DNA from 2 places in the Haladaptatus sp. AB618 genome. Region 2 is predicted to be linked to the other one. Evidence: riboswitches for the same ligand, from Rfam matches in the RefSeq annotation. Region 2 holds a riboswitch; the other holds the start of a gene.
The links. A riboswitch is a leader RNA that binds a small molecule or an ion and turns the genes downstream of it on or off. The one in region 2 is predicted to bind fluoride.

Region 1 (10,355 bases), on a different contig from region 2:
GACGAGTTGGAAGCCACCGGCTTCGCCTTCGAAGTCGTCTCGGTCACACAATCGACGGACTCGACCGAACTGCTGACGGACCGGCAACGGCGGTTCATGGCCGAAGCGCTCGAACGAGGGTACTACGACACCCCACGTGACTGTTCGCTCACTGACCTCGCCACCGCGCTGGACGTGAGCAAATCGACGGCGAGCGTCGTGCTTCACCGTGCGGAGGAGACGGTCGTCAAGGAGTTCTTCGCCGAATCGGCCGACTGAACGGGGTCACGAGGTATCCCGCTGGGCGATGGTTCGTGTCTGCCCGGCGGGTTCGGCCACCGTCTTCTGGGGCGTTGGTTGCGTGCACTCTTCCTCGCTACCGAATCGGATCGATGTTCCGAGAACGTTCGACGACTCCCGTTCCTCGATATCTATCGAATCGAGGACTCGGTCGCCGAGCGTCTCTGGGAGGGCAGATACGTCGTACGCCTCGTTGATCGACTGGGCGTCGAGGGTACGGCGGACCACACTTCCATCTCGGAACTTGTATGAGACCAGCCAGATGGACATGTGAGTTCGATACTCTCTTCCACAACCTTTGGTGAAAGCTTTGTGGTGAAAATCCGCGAATAATGTGAAAATATTTTATCAACAAGTGGAAGGATTAAACATGGGGTCGGCCGAATTCACCGGATTCGGCCGGGTGAGAGTCGCCGTAGACGCCGGTAGGATCCAACCTTGCGATAGCGCCGATACTGGATCAGGATGCCCGACCCGACGAGGAGCAACCAGAGCACCTCGTTGGACCCGAGCGTGGACCACACGTTGGCGTGGAAGACGGGCAGGATGTCGCCCCACTGGCGAGCGAGTTCCTGGAGGATGGTCGCGCCGAGGAGACTCGTCACGACCGTCAGGAACGGGAGGTAGAACTGCCAGACGAGGATACCCACGACGGCGGCGACGAACAGCGACCCGACGACCGGGTCGACTGTTCCGGAAAGCAACGGAACCGAGAGACCTCCCAGTTCACCACCGCCGCTGAACGACGAGTAGGCGACCGACGCGGCGGCGATAACGCAGACGCCGACGATGGCGAACCGCTGTGCGGAGCGGGCCAAGCGACTACCGATGTACCCGCCGATGAGGACGCCGACCAGCGAAACGAGCAACATGTCGTGCGGAGCGATGCCGAATCCGGGGGCGAGCGTTCGTGCGGCGAAACTACCGAACAGGGCACCGCCGAGGCCGCCGACGAGCGACGTGAGTTGCGTCACGAAGGAGTAGCCGAAGTACGTGAACGCGAGACCCACGACGACCGCCAGCGCCACGGCGAGGGTCGTGAAGGAATCGAGGACCATCTGTGTTCGTGTTACTCTGGTTCTCCGTTCCGTTAAATGGATCGGTGAACTATCAGCTGAAACGTGATTGAGTTAATGAACGATTCGTCCGATGTTCGTCGGGACCGTCGTACACAATGCATTCGTACTGACCGACAGATCTCGTGAAACATGGACGAATACATCGAACGACTCCTCGAAGCCGACGGGGAGTACACCGTGTTCTACCACGCAATCGCGGCCGACGATGGAACCGTCGGCGACGAACTCGGAATCGAGGGGGAAACGATCGAGGACGCCGCGTGGTTCGACGCGATGCCGGACGAGGCGTTCCAACCGGACCGAATCAGTGACGTGCTCGACGAGAGCGAGAGCTGACGAGCGTGACAACACGGAGATGCACAAAATAACGAACGAGGGGCACTCAAAACCCCTGCCGTCGAATCAGTTGAACGCGTCTTCGAGCGGCGGGACGACCTGCTTTTTGCGGGACATCACGCCGGGCAGGAACGCTTCGCGGTCCGAGAACGTCGCATCCAGTCCCGCTTCCACGGTGTCCACACCGTCTCCGGCGACCAGTGCGGTGGAGTCCTCCTCCAGGAGGTCCGTGACGAGCAACAGGAACACGGTGTACTCCCGCTCCTCGGTCACGTCGTCCATCGCGGCGAGCACTTCCTCGCGCTGTTCCAACACCACGTCCGGTTCGACCGTTTCTACCTGTCCGATACCGACCAGTTCCGAGCCGAACTCGAACTCCTTGAAGTCGCCCACCACCATCTCCCGTGGGCTTTTCTCGCCGAGTTGGCTCTTCCGCTGGAGCAGTTCCTTTCCGTACTCCTCGTAATCCACGCCCGCGATGTCCGCGAGTCGGTCGGCGACGACTCGATCCCGCTCTGTCGTCGTCGGGGATCGAAGAACCACGGTGTCGCTCAGCAGTCCGCTGAGGAGGAGACCGGCCGTCTGGGAGTCGATCTCCACGTCCGCCTCGTCGTACAGTTCCGTGAGGATGGTAGCAGTGGAGCCGACCGGTTCGGTTCGGAAGAAGATCGGACCGCTGGTTTTCACGTCGCCGATCCGATGGTGGTCCACGACTTCGACGACCTCCGCGTCCCGCGCCCCGGAGACGGTCTGGCTGTACTCGTTGTGATCGACGAGGATCAATTGCTCCCCGTCCGCGTCTTCGAGGAGGGTCGGACTCTCGACGTTCCAGCGTTCCAAGACGAACTGGGTTTCAGGGTTCAGTTCACCGGCGCGTGCGGCAATCGCGTCCGTTCCTTGTGCCTGTTTCAGCCCTGCGTAGGCGAGTGCAGAGCAGATCGTGTCAGTGTCTGGCTGTTGGTGACCGATGACGTAGGTCGATTCTGGCATATGGGTACATCGTTTCCCCAATTGTATGAACGCTATTATCCTGGCGAGCGAAACGCGCGATCAAATGACGTAATAAACACACATTCTATCCTTGATGGCATGGGGACTTCCGAGTGAACTCACCGTTCACCGCTCGGAGCGTCGTCCGGGGGTAACGGCGTATATCTGCCCGAAAACCGCGCGATTGCGCGAAGCCACGCACGCTGTTCGGCACCCTTCCCTTCGGGGCGAACATCCCACGCTTGCTTGCGTTGTGCCTCCCGAAGTTCCCACTGGAGACGGGCCACTTTCGCCGCTTCGTCCGACCGCAGCAACGCCGCACTTTCGGGGGATGGATTCCGTGCGAGCGCGTAACTACAGTGGTTCAGGCACAGTCCGTAGCCGTCCTCGAAGGCTTGCCGAAATCGGGGCTGTTCGAGCAACGCGAGGAGCAGTTCGACGGCACGGTCCCGTGCCGTCTCCATGCGGTCACAGACCGGACACCGAATCGGCCGTCGTATCGCTTCACGCGCCCGCGTCGTCCCATCGTCGCGCAGACGAGGGACGAACCGTCGCAACGAGTCCACGTGAGCAAGTGTGGCGGATACGTCCTCCCGTGACTCGGGGTCATCATCGAGGAGTCGCATTGCCCGGGTGAGTCTGCTGGCGACCGGGTCCGACGCGGCGTCGGCGATGGCCATCGCGAGGTCTGTATCGCCGTACCGGACGCATCCCCAGACGTGTTCGCGACACGCCGGGAGCACGTCGTGTAGTCGGTCGCCGTCGCAATCGGCGTGTAGCAACCACGCGAGCCAGGTTTGCCACGCGCGACTGACTTCGAGACAGACCGGACACCCATCCCCCGAATCGAGCAAGGCTGTGAAGTCACCGACGGGGTCCCGAGTCGCGTTCGGGTCCACGTCCGGGGGCGGAAGCGCGGACGGGTGGATGTCGTGGCCGACCGTGAGTTGGAGCGCCGTTTCGAGTTCGGAGGGGAGGCTGGAATCGGTCGCCGTCGTCGGATTTTCCCGCATCGAGCGAACCGTCTTTCGAACGTCGTGGAACTGTCGCCGCTGAACGGGCAGGAGGGTGTGAAAGAGCGACGGCGAGACCGTCGCCGCCAGCGAACGAAAGTGGGGAAAGCAGGCGATACCGGGGTCGCCGTACTCCGCCGCGCTGGTTTCGAGTCCGTGTCCGAGAAACGACACCGTCCGGTCCCCGGCGCGCTCGAACGATGCGCATGCCGGACAGGTCGCGAGTGACGACCACGTCGTCCGGTCGATTTCACCCGCTTCGAACCGTGAGAGGGTTCGTCGGCTGACGACTTCGTGAGCGGACGTCATCGGCGACCTGCTCCGTGGGGAGTCGGCGAGCAATTCACCGTGATCGACACAGAAGCCGAGCGAGTTCGTGAGCGCGTCGAGCAGTTCTCGTTGGTGGTATCGCTCCGCGATGAACCAGAATCGAAACTCGGCCTCGTGGTTTCGAAGGTGATCACAAACCGGGCATCCGTCGTGCGTGAGCGCCCGAAGGAGTTGACGCTCGCTGACCGTAGATGCTCGTTCTCCCACGGCTACTCACCGCCAAGAAACCGCGCATCCGACGAACGCCGTCGTTGATACTTCGTGCGGTGCGGCGTTCGGGATGGTACTCGCCAATCGGTTCGACGACGATCCGCGTACGAAACTGGCATCATGATTTTGAACGACCTTCGCAGGGATCGTCAGCCAGTTTCGTGGCGGTTGAAGGAGGACCCCATCTCCCGCGATAGCGTCTCACTAGTGGGTTGCGAGGATCATAAGGAGTTCGACGGGATGAGTCACGTGGGCCCCCGAAATCAGCTGATTCGCGTCGAATCGTTTCGGGGGTCGCCGTGGTCTCAGTCGAACGCGCCGCGGAGCGCTTTCCCGGCCCGCTGGCGGACGTCCTCCGCCGCTTCGACGCCCGGGAACGGGTCGGCGAGGCGGCGCATGTTGGCGAAGTCGTGAATCATGCTGTCGTAGTTGGTGTGATCGACGGAGACGCCGGCGTCGGACAGCGCCTCGGCGTAGGCGTACCCCTCGTCGCGGAGCGGGCCGTATCCGCAGGTAAACATGGTCGTCGGTGGCAGTTCCGAGAGAACCCGTTCCGTAGCGCGGAGCGGAGATGCACGCGGGTTCGCACCGTCGATGTCGTCCCGGAGGTAGTGGTTCCAGAACCACACCATCCCTCTCGCGGTCAGGAAGTAGCCGTCCGCGTTCTCCTCGTACGATTTCGTGTCGAAGGAGTGGTCGGTGACGGGATAGAACAACACCTGGTGCTCGATTTCGGGCGCGTCGACCCCGTTCTCGACGGCCATCTGTGCGACGACGGTCGCCAGGTTGCCGCCCGCGCTCTCACCGACGACGGCTATCCCCTCGCCCGCTCCGATTTCGTCGGCGTTGTCGGCGGTCCATTTCGTCGCCAGATACGCGTCCTCGACGGCACCCGGGAAGGGGTGTTCCGGGCCGCATCGGTAGTCCACGGAGACGACGACGCAGTTCCCCTCGTTTGCGAGCGACCGCGCGACGCCGTCGTGTGTGTCGAGGTCACCGGCGACCCAGCCACCGCCGTGGAAGTAGACGGCGGCGGGAAGCGACTCGTCGGGAGCAGGGTCGTAGATTCGCACGCGGATGTCCCGGGCGTACGCCGGAATCTTTCGTTCGTCCACCGATTCGACCGACTCCGGCTTGACGTCGGGGGTGAACAGTCCACCGAGCAGTGCGCGGGCCTGTTCGGGCGAGAGTTGAGTCAGGTCGGGTGCACCCTCCTCGACCAGCGTGTCGAGAAGCGTCTGTGCATCGGAATCGAGTTCTTGAGCGCGTCGCTCTACAGTTGTAGTACTCATCGAATGCCGTATGCTACCGATGTGCATAATCTCGTTGGCCAGCCAACAGGAATGTTCTATTTCGGACCGGTTCGGAACGGTACTTCCGATATCGTCGCAACCCACAATCGACAGATATCCTACTTGAATTCGTTACAGGAAATCCTCATACTACCACTGTACGTACCCGGATATGGAGATACAGATGAGCGATTACGAACTACCACCACTCCCGTACGACTACGACGCACTCGAGCCGCACATTTCCGAACAGGTGCTCACGTGGCACCACGACACCCACCATCAGGGCTACGTCAACGGCTGGAATAGCGCCGAGGAAACGCTCGCGGAGAACCGCGATTCCGACGACTTCTCGTCGTCCGCAGGAGCCATCCGGAGCGTCACGCACAACGGCAGCGGACACGTTCTGCACGACCTGTTCTGGCAGTCGATGGATCCCGACGGCGGCGACGCGCCCGAAGGTGCGCTCGCCGACCGTATCGAGGAGGACTTCGGTTCCTACGAGGCGTGGAAGGGCGAGTTCGAGGCCGCCGCGTCCGCGGCGAGCGGATGGGCACTCCTCGTCTACGACTCGTTCAGCAACCAACTACGAAACATCGTCGTGGACAAACACGACCAGGGCGCACTCTGGGGTAGCCACCCGATTCTCGCACTCGACGTGTGGGAGCACTCCTACTACTACGACTACGGTCCGGACCGCGGCGACTTCATCGACAACTTCTTCGAGGTCGTCGATTGGGAGGAACCCGCCGACCGCTACGGGCAGGCCGTCGAACTGTTCGAATAACGCCACCACGACGAACATTCCAGACTACGGTAGGCACTCTCGCCGCCGACCCCTTCCGTCGAAGTAGACGGCGGCGAACGGGATTTCTCGGGAGAAGCCGTCCGTTCGAACACGAATCGGACGGGACTCCCACCGTCTCAGCGCACGAACTCCGACCGAAGAACGTCGGTGACGAGTTTTATTTCTGCTTTCTGGAGGTGCTCCGAAGCCGTGTTCGGCGCACAGTCGAGGCGAGCGGCCACGTCCTCGTGTGTCGCGCGTCGCGGGTGTTCGTAGTATCCGAGGTCGAACGCCGCCAGGAGCGCCTCCCGTTGCCGGTCGCTGAGCCCGGAGAGTGGCGTTTCGCGGCTTCTATCGAACTCCCCGATCGCGCTGATTTCGAGCGCGATCTCCGCCGGAAATTCGTCGACCGCACGCTGAAGAACGGCCGCGCTCCCCACGATTCGCGCGTGAACCTGTCCGTCGCGGTAGAGTAGCGGCTTTGCGACTACCAACCCCTCCCGCGAGATGGTTCCGACGAGTCCCTGCAACAGCGGAACGACGGTGGGTTCGAGTACGGCGAGGAGCGTAAATCTCCGCTCGGAAATCCGCGTCGTATCGACCGACCGCATACCGAGGACGTCGGCCGCTTCGTCCCGAAATCGCTCCCGCTCACCGTCGACTTCCAGGAGGGCGGTAACTGCGTCGTTGGAGAGGTTCCAGTCGTACAGGCGCGCTTCGTCCACGAACGACGACCGTGCGAGCAAATCGAAGATTTCCGGCGTTCGTTCCGGGTCCGGTGTACCGGTGAGCCGAGCGTACTTCATACGGGACGCTATTCACCATCACGTATATACTAGCCGACTATACACGGGAGAACGGTTTACAATTCATGGCACCAATAATCTCATAGATATCCGATAACGGTGTCCGTCGAGGCGCGATTCGACACGGGGTCCGTTATCGATCCAACGAACGAGAAAACCAATGGATCACTCACAAGCGGATTCCGACAGCGCAGTGTTTACCCTCCCGTTCGACGACGGGAGCGCAATCGACGCCTCCGTAACGGGGGGAAAGGGTGCAAACCTCGCACTGCTCGTGGACGCGGGAATCGACGTCCCGGCGGGGTTCTGCGTGACGACGGGCGCGTATCGATCCCTCGTAACCGCCCCGGAAACTCGCCGAGCGATCGAAGCCGTGGACGAACTCGACCCGACGGATGCGGACCGTATCGCCGAATTGAGCGCGACGATACGGGAACGGATTCGAGAAGCGGAGTTCCCCACCGACGTCCGAAAAGCCCTCGATGATTCGCTGGTGGAACTCGACGCGGAGACCGTGTCCGTTCGGTCGAGTGCGACCGCGGAAGACCTCCCGACCGCGTCGTTCGCCGGTCAGCACGAGACGTATCTCAACGTCTCCTCCGAGGCCGTTCTCGACAGGGTTCGAGATTGCATGGCGAGCCTGTACACCGACAGAGCGGTGACGTACCGGCTTCGAAACGACGTTCCGAGTTCGGGCGTCGCACTGGCTGTCGTCGTCCAAGCGATGGTCGATGCGGACACGGCAGGGGTCGTCTTCACTGCGGACCCGATCACGGAGAACAGGACCGTCGCCACCATCGAAGCGAACTACGGACTCGGCGAATCCATCGTCGCCGGGGAGGTGTCCGCCGATACGATTCGCGTCGACCGGAGCGATGGCACCGTCCTGTCGTACGACATCGGCGAGAAGTCGGTTCGGGTGCGGTCCGGAAACGAAGGCGGCATCGAACGGGCGACCGTTTCCGACGACTCCCGGGGGCGACGGGCGCTCTCGCCGGAGCAAGTTCATCGACTCGTGGAGCAGGGAGAAAAAATCGAGGGACTGTTCGATGGGCCACAAGACATCGAGTGGGCGTTCCGAGACGGCGAGTTGTTCGTCCTCCAGTCCCGTCCCATCACGTCCCTGTTTCCGCTCGTCTCGCCTCAACCTGAGGACGGCCTGCTCCACGTCTACATGAGTTTCGGACACCAGCAGGCCATGCCGGAGGCGCTCCCGCCGCTCGTCGTTGATTTCTGGCGGTCGTTCATCGACGGCGGGGCCGCACGCTTTCGACCACCTGAAGCGGGCGGTCTCTCCGCCGAGGCCGGAAATCGAGTGTACGTCGATTTGACGCCGCTCGTTCGACTCGCGCCGCTCCGACAGCGGATACCCAACGCGTTGTCGTTCCTCAGCGAACCGGCGTCAGACGGCCTCCGGGAGGTTCTACGGAAGCGGGAGGACGACATCCCGGAACGCGGCGTCGGAGCGGGATGGGTGCGAATACTCCGGGCGATTCGACGTGGGAAGCCGTCGCTTCGCCCCATCGTGTCGGAAGCGCTATCCGAGTTCGTGCACTCGCTCGTGTTCGGCGTTCCGGACCTCGACGAACTGTGGGCATGGAGCGATTCGTGGGGAACGGAACGGGCGAGCGAACTCCGCTCGCCGCAAACGACGGACGGACGGGTTCGAGCGATCTTCGAGGAGGTCGATATTGTCGCCTTCCTGAGGTATATCGCACCGAAAGGGGCGGCCGCCCTTCCGGGCGTCCTCGCGGGACGGTTGCTCAGGAGAACCTTCCCCGATGCCACGGACGAACTGGACGCCATCGGAAAGGGATTCGAGGACGAAGTCGTCACGCGAATGAACGTCGAACTCGGGGAGTTAGCGCCGCTCGCCGGGAACGCCCCGGAGGTGAAGACGGCGCTCGATTCGGGCGCGTCGCTGGACGAGATAGCAACCCTCCGAGGAGGCGAGGTGTTCGTGGAGACGTTCGATTCGTTCATCGACCGATTCGGCCACCGGGCCACGGGTGAAATCGACTTGCGTCGGCCGCGGTGGCGCGACGACCCGTCGGTGCTCCTCTCGACGATTCGGAACAACGTCGGCGAGGAACGCGGAAGTCGGGAGCATCTGGCGGAACTGCAACGTCGCGCGGCGACCGCCCAACGCCGACTGGAAGCGCGAGCGAACCACGGACTACTGGGACCGATTCGAAAACTCGCCGTCCGTCACCTGATTCGAAGCTACCGGAAGGCGATGCCGTTCCGGGAGTTCCCGAAACACGGGATGGCTCGCGTGTTCGCCGCGGTTCACGAGATTTGTTCGGAGGTCGGGGAGACGCTGGCGGAACGCGGGAGCCTCGAACGTCCGGACGACGTCTGGTTCCTCCGACGCGATGAACTCCTCGCCACGTTGGACGGCGTCCCGCTCGACGTGGACGTCGAATCGCGGCGACGGACACACGAACGATACGCGAAGATGACCGCTCCGCCGTTGCTGACCAGCGAGGGCGAACAGCCGACGGCCGCACCCAATCGAGACGTCGAGGAAGGAACGCTCGTCGGAACGGCCGTCTCCGCGGGTGTGATCGAAGGGACGGCCCGCGTCGTCCGCGACCCGTCCGAGGGAAGCCTCGAACCGGGCGAAATCCTCGTCGCGCCGTCCACCGACCCGGGTTGGACGCCGCTCTTTCTGAACGCGGCGGGACTCGTCATGGAAGTCGGCGGGCGGATGACGCACGGCGCGCTCGTCGCTCGGGAGTACGGAATTCCGGCGGTCGCCTCCGTCACGAATGCGACGACGGAGATTCACACCGGCGACCGGATTCGCGTCGATGGGAAAAACGGGACCGTCGAACGGTTGTAAGATCGAAGCTGGAAATTCGAGAATCGACAGGGAAGACGTGGTTAGTCGTGGTTAGTCGTAGTTAGTCGTCGTCATCCTCGACGGCACCGCCGTCCGCCGCGGCGCGCATCTCGGCACCTGACTCCTCTTTCAACTCGTCGTTCGGAAGCACGAGCGAGACGAGGAGACTCACACCGAGAACACCGACGCCGACGAGGAAGACGGCGTGGAAGGAGTCCACGAGCGCTTGCATGACCTGCTGTTGCAACTGCGGCGAAAGCTGGTGGATGGCCTGCGGACTCTGGGAGACGGCACTCACATCGACGCCGTTCGGAAGTGCGTCGCGCAGTTCGGCCGTTAGTTGACGGTTGAAGACGATACCGAACGCGGAGACGCCGAGCGCGCCGCC
Region 2 (10,355 bases):
GCGTCTTCACCATCGAGAGCTGCGGGTAGTGGAAGAGGTGCTGTCGCGTGTCCGGGCGAATACGGTAGTTCGCCGACGGCAGACCGAGCGACTGCTTCATCATCCCTGCACCCATGGTAATCCGCGGGCTGGCGTTGTGCTCCGGGTACGGAATCATCCCGGCACCGATACCGAAGATGAGTTGCGGGTCGATTTCGAGGTGCGTGTGGTCCTCGTTCAACTCGGTGTCATCGACGGCGACGTAGATGTCCTCTTCCTCCTCGGCGTCGATGAACTCGATCTTCCCACGCTCGACGAGGTCTTCGAACGAGAGGTCGCCCTGCTTGAGCGCCTCGGTTTCCTCGTCCGTGATGCGCGTTTCGCCGTCCTCGACCACGAGGAGCGGGCGGCGTGCGCGCCCCGCGTCGGCGTTGATGATGACCTCGCTGGTGCGTCCCTTGACCGAGACGTTGACCATCTCGCTGACGTCGCCCCGTCGGCGCGCCTCGCGGACCTGATCTGCAAGCTGTTCGGGGTCGGGGTGTGTTCCGACCAAACTGCCGTTGACGTATACTTTGGCTTCTCGTCCCTGACTCATCAGTCTGCGCTCCCTTCGATGCTCTCGATTCCGGGAATCCCCTCGACGCCCATCGACGAGAGTTCCTGTTTCAGTTCCTGTTCGTCCTCGATGTTCTGGCTGAGTTCCATCGCCTGCGCGAAGTTCTTCACCAGTCCACAGTTCGGCCCTTCCGGCGTCTCGGACGGGCAGATGCGACCCCACTGGGTCGCGTGCAGGTCACGTGCCTCGAAGTGAGGCTGCGAACGACTGAGCGGACTGCGGAGACGGCGAAGGTGTGACAGCACACCCATGAAGTCCGTCCGGTCGACCAACTGCGACACGCCGGAGCGGCCACCGACCCAGTTCCCCGTCGCGATCGGGTGTTCGAGACGCTCGGTGAGAACGTCGGACCGAACCACCGTGTTCACGGACAGTTGTCGGTTACGCATGTTCGCGCGTTCGAGCTGGTACTTCACGTCGCGTGCCAGCTTGTTCAGCGCCGTCCGGAACAGGTCCTTCATCAGGTCGCCGGACACTTTCAGTCGCTTGTTGGCGTAGTGGTCCTTGTCGTCCGAGTCGCGCCGACCCAGTGCGAGTTCGAAACACGCCTCGGCCATCCGGGCGAGGTAGTACGCCTTGTTGATGCGAACTTCCTCCTCCTCGACACCGTCCTCGTGGAGGTGCGGCAGGAGATAGCGGTCGATGACGTAGTTTGCCCGTTTCAACTGGTAGTTTTTGCCCTGTCCGGAGGCGACCCGCTTCCCGAGGGTCTCGATTGCCTCCTCCTGTGTCTGGACTTCGGCGGCCTCCAGATTTTCGAGCATGAACTTCACGATTTCCGGGTCGTCGGAGACGCGGTGGACGATCTCCTCGTCGGATTCGAGTCCCAGCGCACGAACGAGCGTGACGAAGTTGACGCTTCCCGAAACGGACGGGAACGACACTTCGAGCAGGCCGTCACGCGAGCGCTCGACCAGAACCAAGGCACGGTATCCTCGGCGCTGGCTGAACGTCTTTGCGACCTGAATTTCGTCGCCGTACTTCGTGTCGTACTCGGCGAGAATCTTGTTCGGTGCCAGGTCCTCGGAGGTCATCAACACTCGCTCCGAACCGTTGACGATGAAGTAGCCGCCGGGGTCAGCAGGGTCCTCACCGATTTCGACCAGGTCGTCCTCGTCGAAGTTGGCGATGTTACACTTCTCGGAGCCGACCATGATCGGCATCCGTCCGACCTTCGTCTCGGTTGAATCGACGACACGCTTGTCGTCGCCTTCGCCTTTGACGATGGTCATCTCCATGAACACCGGTGCGGAGTACGTGATGTTACGGAGGCGTGCCTCCTGCGGGTAGAGGAGTTCTTCACTCCCGTCCGCTTCGCGTACGCGCGGAGTAACCACACGAATGTCGCCGAGTTCGACGAACACCGGTTCCTCTCCTTCCTTGTCACCGATGTCGGTGTCGATGATTCCCTTCTCGGTAACGACTTCCTGCATACCTCGGTTCAGGAAGGCGTTAAACGAGCGGTAGTGATGCTCCGCGAGTCGTTCTTTCGAGAAATACTCCCTCGATAGTTCGCGTCGATCTTGCTGTTGCATTATTCCACCACGAGTCGATACACGACTGCTCGTTCGGTCGTTCGTGAGTCGCGGACGATTTTGATAACGTCACCCGGCTCTGCGTCGTCGGGCAGTGCGGGGTCGGTCCGTTTGATCTTCGGCAGGTCTGTACTCTTGATGTCGTATTCCGCGAGCACTTCGTCGATTTCGTCCGAATCGACGATGGTGTGCTCCGGAACCATTTTGTGTTGGCTTACGTCTACCATGTGTGCACGAGTTTCCGGCTAGCGGGAGAAATGGCTATCACGAGATACTACAGGGTATTACACGTAGCACTCATTTAAGGCTTGCTAAATAGGGTTCGCACACGCTCGGCTATCCCGAATACCTCCGCACCGGACGGAGGCAGCCAACTGAACACTGCTATCTACTCCGTTCTGGTATAAATGGTTTGGGCAAGCGGGATGCGTTAACATAGCTCGGTACGAATCCACATACGGAGCGTCATTGGAAAGCCTTAAGAGTACTAGCCAGAAAGAAGTGAATGCGAAGGCCCGGGTGGTGTAGTGGCCCATCATACAACCCTGTCACGGTTGTGACGCGGGTTCAAATCCCGCCTCGGGCGCTTTCTGAACTTTCAACTCTCGAACAGAGTCATTTCTACTGATTTCTGTGATCTTCGATTCTTGTGTAGGCTGAAGCATTACATGTACCGTTGGCTCTCGCCCGTAGTTTACTACCCCTTCTACCCCTTCGGTAATTTCGATACCTCGTGAAAATCGATTTCGGAAAATTGTCCCTCTCACCGAAATAGTCAATATACTTGATATAGCTCATTAATACGACAGATGAGATGCTCGGGTGAGACAAATACGAAGGATAGGGGAGATGAAACCGAGGCGAAAGTCATTCACAAAATGATCTCGCATGGATACAGCGTTTCAATCCCATTTGGCGACAATGACAAATACGACTTGATAGTTGATGATGATGGACAGTTATATCGGATTCAGTGCAAAACGGCATGGCAGAACAAGGAGGAAACGATACGATTCAATACTCATTCACAAACAACTAAAGAAGGAAATTATCACGAAAATCCATATCACGGAAAGATCGATGCATTCGTCGTTCGTTATCCAAGAAACGGAAAAACGTACTGGATATATGTGAATGAAGCAACAGTACAGAAAATGGAACTTAGATTCGATGCCAAAATCGACCATCCTTCGATCAATTGGGCGAAAGAGTACGAGTTCACGGGTGAAATCCCACCTAGAAAGTGTGCTTAATATTCACCCACGTAACGTAGTACCATAGAGCGACGAAATCGACACCCCTTAATAAGGGCGCGAGAAAGAAGTGAATGCGAAGGCCCGGGTGGTGTAGTGGCCCATCATACAACCCTGTCACGGTTGTGACGCGGGTTCAAATCCCGCCTCGGGCGTATTTCTTCCGAACTCACCGACGAGCAACGCATCCACGTTGCTCGTCTCCCAGTGAGGACGAAATCGCCAGCGAATTTGAATCAGACTGAGGTTCTGCGCCGTGTGTAGGTCCTCGGGTGTGGTTCAAATCCCGCCTCGGGCGCTTTCTAAACTCTCAACTCTCGAATAGAACCATCCGTCTCCTGAGACGTGATTTCGGGACGAAATCCCACTCCGACACGAGGCAAACCTATACAAATGGTGGCGTCGTGACAGGTGTGGGGGACGAACGAATGGCACGAACGGGGGAGACGGTTCTCATGGGATGGGGCGGATGAATCGTCGGGTAGTTGTCTCGCTCATTCTGGTATTGCTGGTCGCTCACGGCGGGTGGACGGTTATGGGACGCACGGCAGATACGGCGGCCAGTCAACAGGGGACGCCGAACCCGACGGGATCGTTCAGTATCGTCTCGACCGCGTCGAACGTGCCGATAAACGGGTCGGGAAACCTCTCGATCACGTTCGTCAACACCGGACGCGACGTTTCCAACGCGAGTGTTCGAGTGCGTTCGCCGAACGAGAGCGTTCGGTTCGGCCCGTCACAGACCGCCAGCAAGTTCGTCGGTAACTGGTCGAAGGGCGAGCGAAAAACGGTGAAGTTCGGCCTACTCGCGGAGGAGTTCGCACAATCCGAGAACTACCCGTTTCGGGCGACGGTGTCGTACACGACCGCGAACGGTTCTCGCGAGCGAACGGACCCGTACACGTTCGACGTGCGGCCGACCGAGCGGGTTCGTTTGGAGCGGTTCGAGGTGACAGCGATATCCTCGAACGTGCAGGCTGGCGACACGGGGACGGTTTCGCTGACCGTCGAGAACACCGGACGGGACGTTCACGACGCCGTCGTCTCGCTACAGTCGTCGAACGAGCAACTCAGTTTGGGGCGGTCGCCGAACGCCAGCCAGTTCGTCAGTCGGTGGTCGTCCAACGAGCGGCGAACGTTCCAGTATCGCGTCACGGCGAGCAACGACACGGTCGGCGGTAACTACCCGTTCAGCCTCTCGATCTCCTATCGGGAGAACGGAAGTCGGAATCAAACGAATCCCCATCTCGTCGGCATCATTCCCGACCCAGAACAATCGTTTTCGGTAGGTGACTTGCACAGCACCTTACGGGTGGGACAGCAGGGGTTCGTCTCCGGCACCGTGACCAACGAAGGACCACAGCGCGCCCCGAACGCCGTCCTCGTTCTCGCGCCCCAGCGCGGGAACACCACGTTCTCACCGACCGAGACGGAGTACGCGCTCGGAACGCTCGATAGCGGCGAATCGAAACCGTTCGACTTCCGTATCGACGTGAGCGACACCGCCGACCGCGGTCCGCGACAGCTCTCGTTCGTCGTGCGCTATCAGAATCAGGACGGCGACCCGAGGCAGAGCAAATCGCTCGACGCACGGATCGATGTCCACCCCCGGAAGGACGAGTTCCGGATCGATGCGAACCGGGCGTCGGTCGAGGCCGGTTCGACGGGGACGGTGTCGCTCGTCGTCACGAACAACCGGAACGAAACCCTGCGGAACATCGACGCACAGGCGTTCGTGGACAGTCCGTTGACCGTCAACGACAACGAGGCGTTCATCCCGAAACTGGAACCGAATCAGTCGGCGACGATCCGGTTCGACATCGGTGCCGATGGTGGGACGCTCCCGAACACGTACCCGGCGTCGGTCGATTTCCAGTACGACACGCCGGACGGTGAGACGAAACTCACCGACACGTACTCGGTTCCCGTTCGAGTGACGTCACCGGAACGCGGTGGCGTCCTGTCGTTCGTGAGCGGTTCGAACGGGATTCTCGTCCTCCTCGGCATCGCGGTACTCCTCGTTCTCGTGGCCGTGTTCGTCCTGCGCAGGCGGTGACCCCCAATGGTGGACTATCAACGCGTTATCGACTGGCTCGACGTGTGGATCGCCGAGCGGTCGAAGACCGTTCTGCTCGTCTTTCTCGTCCTGACCGCCGTCTTTGGTGTCGGACTCGTTCGCATCTCGACCGAATCCGGGACGAGCCAGTTCACCGAAAACAGCCCCGCACAGGAGGCGTTCGACGCCGTCAACCGCGAGTTCACGCCACCGTTCGCGGCGGAAAACGGGAGCACACAGCTCATCCAGACCGGCCGGAACGTGCTCTCGAAACCCGAACTATTGGCGATGCTGGAGGCTCAATACCGCCTCGAACAGCGGACCGACCTCCGGGTTTCCTCGACGACGAGCGCCGCGAGCATCGTGGCACGAACCATCGACCCGAACGCGACGACGCTCGAAGCACAGGTGCGAACCGTTCGGCAGGCGACGCCGACGGAGATCGAAATCGCCGTTCGGCGGGCCTCGGGAACGCCCGGTTTTCGAACCCTCTTGAGCAAAGACTTCAACCCACGGGCGGCCTCGGCCTCGGCGACGATCGCCGTCGTCGATCATCGTATTCCGCGTGGACTCTCACAGCAAGCGGGTGCCGAATCGAGCGCGAACGACCCGCTCACGCGGATTCAACTCCGCTCGGAATCCGTCGTCGGGAGCGTCGATAGCGACATCCGCGTGTTCGGTAGCGGCATCATCTCCTCGGAACTGTCGAGCGTCACGTTCGATTCGCTCATCATCGTCACGCCCGCGGCCGCGATCCTGATACTCGTCTTCTTGATCTTCGCCTATCGTGACCCCTTGGACCTCCTGCTCGGGGTCGTCTCGCTGGTGATGACCGTCATCTGGACGCTGGGGTTCATGGGCTGGATCGGGATTCCGTTCACACAGTTGCTCGTCGCCGTGCCGCCCTTGCTCCTCGCGGTCGGTATCGACTACGGCATACACGCCATCAACCGCTACCGGGAGGAGCGTGTCACCGGACTGGGAATCGGGAGGTCGATGCGGCGAACGACCGACCAACTGCTCGTCGCCTTCTTCATCGTTACGGGGACGACCGTGATGGGGTTCGGGTCGAACCTCACGAGTCGCCTGCAACCGATTCGTGAGTTCGGATTGGTCGCCGCGATCGGCATCTTCGTCACGGCGCTCATCTTCGGTATCTTCCTCCCGGCGGCCAAGGTCGAAACCGACCGACTTCGATTCCGGTACGACCTTCCCGTGTTCGGCCTACGACCGCTCGGCGAAGAAGGGTCCGCACTCGGGCGACTCCTGCAAGTCAGCGTCACGCTCGCTCGGCGTGGTGCACCGTTCGTTCTCGCGTTCGCGCTGCTCGTGACGGTCGTTTCGGGGTACTACGCCACCGGCATCAGCACGTCCTTCTCGAACGAGGATTTCCTCCCGCCGGAACAGACGCCGAGCTATCTGCAATCGCTGCCGGAACCGTTCGCGCCGGGGACGTACACCGTCACCCAAACGACGAACTTCCTGGACGAGAAGTTCGCCGCCGTTCAGGGCGACACCGTGACGGTGTACGTTCAGGGACCGTTACGCGAGGATTACGCGCTGGAATCGATTCAGCACGCGAACCACAACCCGCCGAAGGCGTTCGTCCAGAGGGATCGACAGGCGAGTTCCGAGAGCATCATCACCGTCATCCGGAACTACAGCGCTCAATCACCCGAATTCCGCCGACTCGTTCAACGGAACGACATCGATCGCGACGGCGTTCCGGACGATAACCTCGGCACGATTTACGATCGGTTGCTGTCGTCGCCCGTACGGGACGAGGCGCTCCAGTACATCACGGCGGACCAGCGGCACGCACAGGTCGTCTACTCGACGAAAAGCGGTGCGTCGCAGGATGCGGTCGCTCGTGATGCCCGAACCCTCGCGGAGCGATATCGTCTTCACGCGACGGCGACGGGCGAAACCGTCGTGTTCCAATCCATCGCGTCGATCATCTTCGCCTCGGCTCTCAGGAGCCTCATCACCGCGCTCATCGCGACTGCCGTCTTTCTCGCGTTCGTCTATCGCGTGCTCGTCGGGCGGGCGGCCTTCGGTGTGATCAACCTGCTTCCCATCGTCGTCGCCGTCGCACTTCTCGCCGGAACGATGCGGCTGTTCGGCATCCCGTTCAACGCGCTTACCGCAACCGTTCTCGCGATTGCACTCGGGTTGGGAACCGACTACTCCGCCCACGTCGTGCATCGGTTTACCGACGAGTTCGAGCAGGGAACGGACGCGTCCGAACGCCCGACGGACGACGACGTGTTCGACGCCCTCACCCGAACCGTCCGCGGCACTGGCGGTGCGCTGACCGGCAGTATGCTAACGACGGTTGCCGGGACGGGAATTCTCGTTCTCGCCATCACGCCAGTTCTCGGTCAGTTCGGTCTCGTGACGGCGTTGAGCATCTTCTACTCGTATCTCACGGCGATCCTGTTGACGCCATCCGTCATCGTCGTCTGGTATCGCTACTTCCTGTAGAACAGTTATTTCCCTGCCCGCCGAAGGTAGAACGGGATGTACGACGAGATACTCGTCCCGACCGATGGTAGTTCAGAGGTTACCGACGCCATCACGGAAGCACTCGACCTCGCGTCGTTTACGGGTGGGAGGGTTCATTCGGTGTACGTCGTCGATACGCGGGATTACAACACGCTCTCTGACACGAAATGGCTCACCATAGAGCGCGACCGAACGGAACTGGGAGAAGCGGCGATTTCGGACGTAACACGGGTGGCGGACGAACGGGACGTACCGCTAGCAACGGAACTCCTGCGCGGAATTCCCCACGAGGAAATACTTACCTACGCGGACGAACACGGAATCGACGTCATCGTGATGGGGACCCACGCCCGAACCGGTCTCGAACACTTCCTGAACGGGAGCGTCACCGAGAAAGTCATCCGCAATACCGACCTGCCGGTACTCGTGATTCGAGTGACGGCGTAGCTTAGCCGAGCAGTTGGGCGACGCCCCACGCGAGGGCGATAGCGAGCATGGCACCGACGAGGTTGCCGAGGGCGTTGGTCGCCGCGCGGAATCGCTCGCCGGTCTCCCACAACCGAAACGTCTCGAAGGAGAACGACGAGAACGTCGTGAACGAGCCACACGCACCGGTGCCGAGCAGGAGCGCGAGTTGATTTCCGAGGGAGAGGAACGTCACGAGACCCAGAACGAAACTCCCCACGACGTTCACGGTGAGCGTTCCGATCGGGAACTCGTCGGCATCGATCCGTTCGCTGACGAAATGGCGGCACAGCGCGCCTATCGCACCGCCCGTCCCGACGATGTGGGCGGGATCGAGCGAACTCATTCCGGCACCTCCGTTTCCGTCGTTTCCTGCTCTGCCATCTTCTCCGCTTCCTTGCTCCTCCCGTTGACGTTACGGGCGAGCGTCCGGCCGAGCAGGACGCCCATCAGTCCTAACCCGTAGTTCGCCGCGACGTTGCCGATCATCCAGAGCGGCGACGCCGCTTGCGTCGTCTGCACTGCGAACGTGCTGTAGGTCGTAAACGATGAGAGGAACCCGGTGCCGACCACGACGTGGGTTTGGTCGGCCAGATACCCCATGTAGATGGCCTCGTACAGGATGAATCCCAGCGCGAAACTGCCGGCGACGTTCGCGATGAGCGTCCCCGTCAAGCCGGGTTGGACGAGGCTGACGAAGTAGCGGAGGTTCGACCCCGCAAACCCGCCGACGCCAACCAATAGCAGAACTTCTAACGTGTGTAGTGGATGTGTACGTCCCATATCTGTCGCTCTCGAAAAGGAGTCATCAGCCGACGTGTTCGGCGGTTGGGGGAGGCGGACTCCATCGCCCGGTTAGTCACTGTTCCCTCCCGAATCCACTTAACGAACTCGAAAGGAGCCGGATATTACCGGTTTGCGAATTCGCTCGCGCTCGGACTCCCGCCGCCGTGTTCGACGTGTCGCTCCCGAATCCGTATCTCGTGGACGTTTTCGGTCGCGTCGTCCACGACGAGGGCTGCCCCCGGTGTTTCGGGCATTCGGTCGGCGAACGACCCGTGCATGTACGTCGGGCGAGCACGGGCCAACGCCTCGCGGTCGGCCCGTGAAGTCAGTCGGTGGGCCACGAGCAGGTCCGACTGGGAAACCGCCACGTCCGGAAGCGCCGCGGGACGCTGGGTCGCGGCGACGAAACTGACGCCCGGTCGTCGCCCCCGAGTCAGGATGGTTTCGAGCGCCGCCCGGGCGATTCCATCGAAGAACGCGTGCGCCTCGTCGACGACCAACCACGGAAGTGTCGCTACCGATTCCGTAATCCGGGCACGATACAGGTCGTCGGCAATCGCCCGAACGACGGCGTTCATCGGCGCGTCGTCGTATCCCGAGCAGTCGAGTATCGTCGTCGACGCCACACAATCCGTCGCGGTGAGTCCATCGGGCGAAAACACGTCCCACGAGTCGGCGAGCGCGAGATGGTTTCGGGCGGTGCGGCGGGTAGTCCGCGCGACGTCCGCGTCCAAGACGCATTCGTGCATCCCGGCCAGCGACCCCGTCTTCGCGGCGGCCTGCCACACCAGCGACCCGGCCGAATCCTCGTGATCGAGTCCGAGCAACTCACACCACGCACGCGGGGAAAGTGCGTCCGCCGACACGCGAGGGTTCTCGACCACGTCGAATCCGGAGACGTCTGCAAACGTCCGGAACGCCCCCATTGGGTCGGCGACGACGGGGGTGACGCCCGCCGTCTCCGCGAGTTCCTCGATCAGCACGCCGAGCGTGTAGGATTTTCCGTACCCGCGCTTGCCGACGACCAGCGTGGCGTGTGGTCCGTCCAAATCGATCCGAACCGGCGCACCTGCACTACCGTCTCGGGCGCGATAGGTGCCGAGACCTCCCGAAACACCCGTGTCGCCCGTTCGCCCCAAAACGTCGGTCATGTCGGG

Region 1: another riboswitch for fluoride. It lies ahead of NKF26_RS19455 (hypothetical protein); the one in region 2 lies ahead of crcB (fluoride efflux transporter CrcB).

What each region holds. Positions count from the first base shown of each region.
Region 1 covers NZ_JAMYJX010000007.1:166,476-176,830, forward strand. Annotated here, with positions in the region: gene NKF26_RS24205 (helix-turn-helix domain-containing protein) at 1-258, shown strand, start outside; gene NKF26_RS19435 (hypothetical protein) at 265-507, opposite strand; gene NKF26_RS19440 (hypothetical protein) at 666-1,337, opposite strand; gene NKF26_RS19445 (hypothetical protein) at 1,488-1,694, shown strand; gene NKF26_RS19450 (manganese-dependent inorganic pyrophosphatase) at 1,761-2,684, opposite strand; gene NKF26_RS19455 (hypothetical protein) at 2,804-4,234, opposite strand; fluoride riboswitch at 4,371-4,435, opposite strand; gene NKF26_RS19460 (alpha/beta hydrolase) at 4,543-5,529, opposite strand; gene sod (superoxide dismutase) at 5,714-6,316, shown strand; gene NKF26_RS19470 (helix-turn-helix domain-containing protein) at 6,454-7,122, opposite strand; gene NKF26_RS19475 (PEP/pyruvate-binding domain-containing protein) at 7,283-9,967, shown strand; gene NKF26_RS19480 (MDR family MFS transporter) at 10,029-10,355, opposite strand, start outside.
Region 2 covers NZ_JAMYJX010000002.1:278,108-288,462, forward strand. Annotated here, with positions in the region: gene rpoB (DNA-directed RNA polymerase subunit B) at 1-577, opposite strand, end outside; gene NKF26_RS08285 (DNA-directed RNA polymerase subunit B'') at 577-2,133, opposite strand; gene NKF26_RS08290 (DNA-directed RNA polymerase subunit H) at 2,133-2,360, opposite strand; tRNA gene NKF26_RS08295 (tRNA-Asp) at 2,647-2,719, shown strand; gene NKF26_RS08300 (group I intron-associated PD-(D/E)XK endonuclease) at 2,943-3,386, shown strand; tRNA gene NKF26_RS08305 (tRNA-Asp) at 3,469-3,541, shown strand; gene NKF26_RS08310 (COG1361 S-layer family protein) at 3,922-5,442, shown strand; gene NKF26_RS08315 (RND family transporter) at 5,449-7,926, shown strand; gene NKF26_RS08320 (universal stress protein) at 7,963-8,394, shown strand; gene crcB (fluoride efflux transporter CrcB) at 8,396-8,758, opposite strand; gene crcB (fluoride efflux transporter CrcB) at 8,755-9,195, opposite strand; fluoride riboswitch at 9,205-9,273, opposite strand; gene NKF26_RS08335 (ATP-binding protein) at 9,321-10,349, opposite strand.